Linked DNA regions of Ruminococcus sp. HUN007. The protein of the gene in region 1 interacts with the protein of each later gene in a pairwise test. Links are inferred from orthologs where the notes say so. Each region holds a gene or a part of one and is shown in the gene's direction. Other genes may lie near its edges.

What was found. The genes of interacting proteins can lie anywhere in the genome.
Region 2: the proteins of CC97_RS04875 (region 1) and CC97_RS06975 interact in binary tests that used the Bacillus subtilis proteins (3 or more experiments, as listed by UniProt). The link is inferred for Ruminococcus sp. HUN007 from one-to-one orthologs.

The regions. Positions count from the first base shown.
Region 1 is NZ_JOOA01000002.1:176,564-180,428, forward strand. The notes cover bases 132-3,614. They hold CC97_RS04875 (efflux RND transporter permease subunit), read left to right. Parts: upstream 132-531; coding sequence 532-3,414; downstream 3,415-3,614. Other genes in these bases: CC97_RS04865 (efflux RND transporter permease subunit), read left to right, coding at 132-133; CC97_RS04870 (hypothetical protein), read left to right, coding at 132-620; CC97_RS04880 (MarR family transcriptional regulator), read right to left, coding at 3,592-3,614. In the rest of the region: more of CC97_RS04865, read left to right, coding at 1-131; more of CC97_RS04870, read left to right, coding at 84-131; more of CC97_RS04880, read right to left, coding at 3,615-3,865. UniProt on the Bacillus subtilis protein: Required for self-resistance to surfactin, an antimicrobial lipopeptide surfactant produced by B.subtilis. Also required for swarming motility.
Region 2 is NZ_JOOA01000002.1:631,321-634,607, reverse strand. What follows is about bases 317-3,221. They hold CC97_RS06975 (glycosyltransferase family 2 protein), read left to right. Parts: upstream 317-1,243; coding sequence 1,244-2,200; downstream 2,201-3,221. Other genes in these bases: CC97_RS06970 (clostripain-related cysteine peptidase), read left to right, coding at 2,216-3,221; CC97_RS06980 (hypothetical protein), read left to right, coding at 317-1,180. In the rest of the region: more of CC97_RS06980, read left to right, coding at 1-316; more of CC97_RS06970, read left to right, coding at 3,222-3,287.

The DNA.
Region 1 (3,865 bases):
CGAAGCAAAATTCGAGATATTAAAGAATGAGATCAAACTTGCCAACGGCAGAGAAGAACTTGCAAAAAAAGAAACTGAACTTCTTGACGGTCTTAAACAGATCGAGGAAAACGAAAAAAACTCTCAACGATAATATGCAGGCCCTGCTTGAAGGTCAGAAACAGCTGGATGAAGGAGCTGCTCAGATTGAAAGCGGCATCAAACAGATCGATGACGGAATAAAAGCCATAGACACAGGACTTGAGGCAATGAAAGCCGGCCGCGAACAGCTGGAACAATCCGCTGAGGCAGCAAAAGCCGGTCTTCTTCCTGATGAAATGGTGAAAATGATAATTTCGCAGACAGCAGTACAGATGGAACTCGATACATCCGGTATCACGGACCTTGACGGACTGCTCGCTGCCTTTGATGCTAAAAAGACAGAAACTGAAAAAACACGTTCCGAACTTCTGACCCAGAAGGCTGATCTTTTAAATAAATCTGAAGAACTCGAAAACAAGAAGACTGAACTTTCAGAAGGAAAAACAAAGCTTGAAAGCGGTATGGCAGAACTCGCAGCCGCTAAAAAAACAGGCACTGGAAGGCAAAACAGCACTGGAAGCTGCAAAGAAGGAACTTGAATCCGGTTCTGATCAGATAAAGAATGCCAAAGACCAGATTAATGAAAAAGAATCAGAACTCGAAAACACAAGAAATGAAAAAGGCAAGGAAATCAGCGACGGCCTTGACGCTATCAACGAGGGCGAAACTAAACTCAACGAAACCCTTGACAACTGGGATGATACAGTAAACAACGCTCTTGACAGTGCTGATGTCACTGAAACACTCACTGTCGATATGATATCGAATATTCTTAAGGCACAGAACTTTGCTATGCCTGCCGGCTACATAAACGAAAGCGACGGTTCCCAGTATCTCGTCAAAATAGGTGACAAGATCGACAACGCAGAAATTCTCAAAAACCTTGTACTCTTTGACCTTAAGATCGAGGGAATGGATCCTGTAAAGCTTTCCGATGTTGCTGATGTATTCGTTACAGACAACTCTGATGAAGTCTATGCTTCAGTTGACGGAAAAGACGGTGTTATCCTCACTTTCCAGAAACAGAACAATTTTGCTACAGCAAAAGTAGCAGAAAGCATTCAGGAAAAGTTCGCTTCAATTACAGAAGAAAACAGCAATGTCAGGTTCATTGAACTTATGAACCAGGGCGACTATATCCACCTTATCGTAAACTCTGTTATCAAGAATCTTCTTCAGGGTGCGGTATTCGCTATAATAGTTCTACTGCTCTTCCTGAAAGATGTAAGACCTACATTCATCATTGCATGCTCTATTCCGATAAGTGTTATTTTCGCTGTAGCACTGATGTATTTTACAGGAATAACGCTCAACCTTATTTCCCTTTCAGGTCTTGCGATCGGTGTCGGAATGCTGGTTGATAACTCAGTCGTGGTAATTGAAAACATCTACCGACTGAAGAACAAAGGCTATTCCGCTGTACAGGCTTCAGTCAGCGGTGCAAAGCAGGTTGCAGGCGCTATCACAGCTTCAACGCTTACTACTGTCTGCGTATTTGCACCTATCGTATTCGTAGAAGGCATTACCAAAACACTCTTCGTTGATATGGCGCTCACTATCGGTTTCTCACTGGGAGCAAGCCTTATAGTTGCGCTTACGGTCGTTCCGGCAATGACTTCCAGAATGATGAAGAATTCAAAACCTGTAAGCACTAAATTATTTGATAAAATACAGGCAGCATATGCAAAATCAGTAAAAGTCGTACTTCGTTTCAAGATCATTGCTCTTCTCGCAGTTGTGATCGCGCTCGGAGCTTCTGCCTACGGTGCCTACTCAAAGGGCGTTTCATTTATGCCGGAAATGGACAGCACACAGGTTTCAGTTGACCTTGAGATGCCTGACGGAACAAAACTCGATGATACTGTAAAGGTTTCAGAAGAGATCATGGAAACCATCGGAAAAATGGAAGACGTTGAAACAGTTGGTGCCATGCTTTCAAGCGGTCAGGCTGCAATGTTCGGTCTGAATATCGATGCCAGCACCACTCAGGTATCAATGTACGTTATCCTGAAGGAAGATAAAAAACGTACAAGCCAGTCCATTGCTGCAGAGATCAATTCAATGTACGAAGACAAGGAATACAAAGTTACAGCAAGCGGATCACAGATGGATCTTTCCGCTCTCGGCGGATCAGGCGTAACTCTCAGAATCGTCGGAAACGACATTGAAAAGTTACAGGAAACAGCGGTAAAAGCTGCTGAAAAACTCGGCAAAGTTGAAGGTATCGGTGAAGTTGATGACGGAATCGATAATCCTTCACCTGAGCTCAAAATCACAGTAAACAAGGAAAAAGCTATGCTCAACGGTCTGACAGTAGCACAGGTATTCGGTGACATAGCAAAATCACTCTCAGATTCATCAAAAGCAACAACGATCACAACAAACGGCAAGGATTTCGATATAATCGTTGAAAAAGGCGAAGAAGGCAGCATTACCAAAGACAATATAAAGGATTACAAATTCAAGATAGTCGATATGGCAGCTGCCGGTAATACAGATGAAGCAATCGCATTTGACATGAAGGAAGAAAAGGAAGAGGATGAAGACGAAGAAAAGGAAGAGGAACCGAAAAAAGAAGAGGTTGCTCTTCATGAAATAGCTGAAATCGAAGAGACCACTACCCTTTCTGCTATTTCAAGACGTGATCATAAGAGATATATCACAGTAAGCGGAACTATTGCAGACGGATACAACGTAGGACTTGTAAGCCGTGACGCAGAAAGCCAGTTCGAAAACTTCGAGCTTCCTGAAGGATTCACTCTCGAATTTGACGGTGAAAACGAAACTATCATGGAGTCAATGAAACAGCTGGGACTCATGCTTGCACTCGCTGTTGTTCTTATCTATCTTATCATGGTAGCTCAGTTCCAGTCTCTTAAATCACCTTTTATCGTCATGTTTACAATGCCTCTTGCGTTTACCGGAGGTTTCCTTGCTCTTATCATTACCGGAAAGGAACTCAGCGTAATCGGACTTTTAGGCTTTGTAATGCTTTCAGGTATCGTCGTAAACAACGGTATCGTGCTTGTAGACTACATAAACCAGCTTCGTCTTGAAGGTATGGAAAAACGTGAAGCTATTGCTGAAGCAGGCGCTACACGACTAAGACCTATTCTCATGACAGCAATAACAACGATTCTCGGTCTTATTATGATGGCCGTCGGAAAGGAAATGGGTTCTGACATGGTTCAGCCTATTGCAGTCGTTACTATAGGCGGTCTTGTATATGCCACATTTACAACGCTCTTCATCATCCCGATAATCTATGACATGTTCAATAAAAAGGAAATGAAGAAGATAGACAGCTCTGAACTTGAGTTTATAGACGATTAAAAAAACAAACGGTGTGAAGATCATTATCTGATATTCACACCGTTATTTTTTTAGGGAATCGCTGATTTATTCATAAATCAGCGTGGGGTTAGGGGCGAAGCCCCGCAAGTCCTACCTCCGGAAATCCGGCGAAGCCGGATTTCCGATTTAATCAGTATTTCCTTAGGAAAACAATAGTTATAAGCTATGCGAAAACTTATTGAAAAGTTTTATATACTGTTCCTGGACATCGTTCATCTGCCTGAAGTTATCAATGCCAAGCTCCCTGACGGAATCCATTTCTATTTTCAGAAGATCAGCTATGAGTCTGTCTGAAATCTCGCGGCCTTTCTTGGTGAGCTTAATAAACTTGCTGCGTTTATCCATTTCATTGACTGTAAGCTCAACATAACCGTCATTTTCAAAGCGCTTAAGTATCATGTTGACCGTCTGCTTGGATATTTCAAGTTTT
Region 2 (3,287 bases), 450 kb from region 1 along the record:
TCTTGTGTTCCTGCCGTATCATCTGCTTACGGGTTACTATTTCCCGTCAGTGTGGGCAGTGTTTTTCTTCGGAATGTTCGGTACGCTTTTCCTCACAAAATTCTATCTCTGCCTGGCAGATAAATTCTTCAGAAACATCAGCGCTTCGCTTGTTCTTTCCGGATTTTTTATAATGCAGCTTTCATCAGGAATACTCATCTGCAACATTTCACCTCTGTTTTATGAGATTGCCCAGTCTGCTGGTTTTCTGTGTACTGCAGCGGGAGCATATTTCCTTATAAGTTCAAATGTTCTCGGTGAAGGAAAGATAAATAAATTCCGCCTTGCGGTTTCAGGAATATGGCTGAGTCTCGGGGTTTTAAGCCGTCCGACTATCGCAGTTTACTGCCTTGCTGCAATGCTTCTCGTTTATGCAGGTGCAAAAAAGCAGAATGCACTTTACGATAAAAAATCAGGAAAGAGCAGAGTTGTGTTTCTTCTCCCGTACCTTGCGGCCGCACTGGTGCCGTACATTGTGATCGGTTCAGTTCAGGCCTGGTACAATGCAGCAAGATTCGGTAATCCTCTTGACTTTGGAATACAGTACTCGCTGACTATCAACGACTTTACAAGATCAGAGTATCACACTCATTTTGCCGTGATCGGATTTCTGGCATTCCTTTTCCAGATGCCGGTGTTTACTGAATATTTTCCGTTTTTCAAGGCGGAAAGCATACATCTTTTCGATGCTCAGGGATATTATTTCATTGCTACAGGTGCTGCCCTCGGTCTTATATGGAAGGCACTTCCTGTTGCTGCGTATTCTGCATCTTTCAAAGCATACAGGCTTACAGAAAACAGAAACAGAACGCTCTACAGTCTTATCATACTTTCGGTGTGCATCATCTGTCCTTTTGCCGTGATCTTTTCCATCTGGGAGAGCGGTTTTGCAGCAAGATACTGCGTTGACTTTATCTGGCAGATGATAACCGGAGCGCTTGTTATCTGCTTCATAGTATACAGTCACTGCGCATCAAACACAAAGGTGCATCTGAACAGGCTTATGACTGCTTCACTTGCGCTCAGCGTTGTAATGAATCTGACCCAGATCTGGTCATACGTCAAACCGGAAGAAGGCTTCAGTACTGAGTGGCAGGCCAATATGCTTTCATTTGCAAGGCTTTTTGAATTCTGGAGATAACAGACCGGAAAAATCTGATCCTTTCAGCTTTCCGTAAAAATAATATATTAAGGAGTAATATTAATGACTGAACCTGAAATACTTTACATGGTAGTTCCATGCTACAACGAAGAGGCTGTGCTTCTTGAAACATCCTCAAGACTTAAGGAAAAATACATTTCACTTATTGAAAGAAATATGATCTCAAAGGAAAGCCGTATCGTTTTTGTAAATGACGGTTCAAAGGACAGCACATGGGAGATCATCTACGAACTTCATGAGTCTGAACCTGAGTTTTTCTCCGGTGTGAATCTTGCACACAATGCAGGACACCAGAATGCAGTTCTTGCCGGACTTATGTCTGTAAAGGATATCTGTGACATGGCTATCACAATGGATGCCGACCTTCAGGACGACATCGATACCATTGACGCCATGGTGGAAAAATACTACGACGGCAATCAGGTAGTCTACGGCGTAAGAAATGCCAGGGACACTGATACTTTCTTCAAGCGTTTTACAGCTGAAAGCTTCTATAAATTCATGAAGGTGATGGGTGCGGATGTTGTCTACAACCATGCTGACTTCCGTCTCATGAGCAAACGCGTGCTTGCAGAACTTGCAAACTTTAAGGAAGTGAATCTCTTCCTCCGCGGAATGGTACCTCTTATCGGATTCAAAAGCTGTAATGTTTACTACGAAAGACATGAACGTTTTGCCGGCGAAAGCAAATATCCTCTCAAGAAAATGCTGGCTTTTGCAGTAAACGGTATCACATCATTCAGCACCAAGCCTCTTAAGCTTATAACAACACTCGGAAGTATAATGTCAATTCTCAGTATACTGGCATTTATCTGGGCGTTTGTTGTCAAAATAATCGGTCATTCTGAAAAAGGATGGTCAAGCACGCTCTGTTCCATCTGGCTCATAGGCGGACTTCAGCTGCTGTGCCTTGGTATAATCGGTGAATATGTCGGTAAGATCTATGCTGAAGTAAAGCAGAGACCGAGATATATTATAGACAAATTCATAAATAAGTAAAAGGAGAATGATTCAATGGATAACAGACCACGTTCGCGTGAAAAAAATGTTACTTCCGGCGGAAGCGGCGCTCACAGAAGGGGAGAAGGACTCGGAACAGGACCGGTAGGTTCTTCGGGCAGCTTTTCTTCTCACAGCAGCGGATCGTCGACATCAAGAAAAGTGATCACAAGAGGCGGAATAGGCCTTCCTGTCTTACTTATTGCAGGTTACTTCCTGCTTAAGTTTTTAGGCGGCTCAGGCGGCGGTATCGATGTTTCCGATCTTATGGGCGGAAACAACGGCATCATGGATTCGTTCGTGAGCTCAGGAAGCAGCTCAGGCAGCGTCGGTTACTCAGCTGACTACTCTGCAGTTGATACTTCCGTAGCAGCAGGATCACGCGAAAAGAGAACAAACATTCTCGGAAACGGCGCTGATCAGGTTACTCTTATGGTATATATGTGCGGTACCGACCTTGAGTCCAAGTACGGCATGGCAACAAACGACCTTCAGGAAATGGCTTCCGCAAAGTTCGGTGACAATGTAAACGTAATTGTCTACACGGGCGGATGCAGAGGCTGGAAAACAAACGGTATCAGCAGCTCATCAAACCAGATCTACAAGGTCGAGAGCGGCGGCATCAGATGCCTCGAAAAGAACATGGGCACAGGGGCCATGACTGATCCTGAAACACTTACTTCATTTATCAAATACTGTGCTCAGAATTATCCGGCTAACAGAAACGACCTTATTCTCTGGGATCACGGCGGCGGATCAGTTTCAGGCTACGGCTATGACGAGATCAACAGAAACAAGGGTTCAATGGATCTTTCAAAGCTTGACTCAGCTCTTAAGAACGGCGGAGTGACATTCGACTTCATCGGCTTTGACGCATGCCTTATGGCTACTGCTGAAACAGCATTTATGGCTGAAAAGTATGCAGACTATCTTATCGCATCTGAGGAAACAGAACCGGGTATCGGCTGGTACTACAAGAACTGGCTCACAAATCTCGGCGACAATCCTTCAATGTCAACACTCGACATCGGCAAGAACATCGTTGACGACTTTGTAAGCACATGTGCTTCACAGTGCCGCGGTCAGA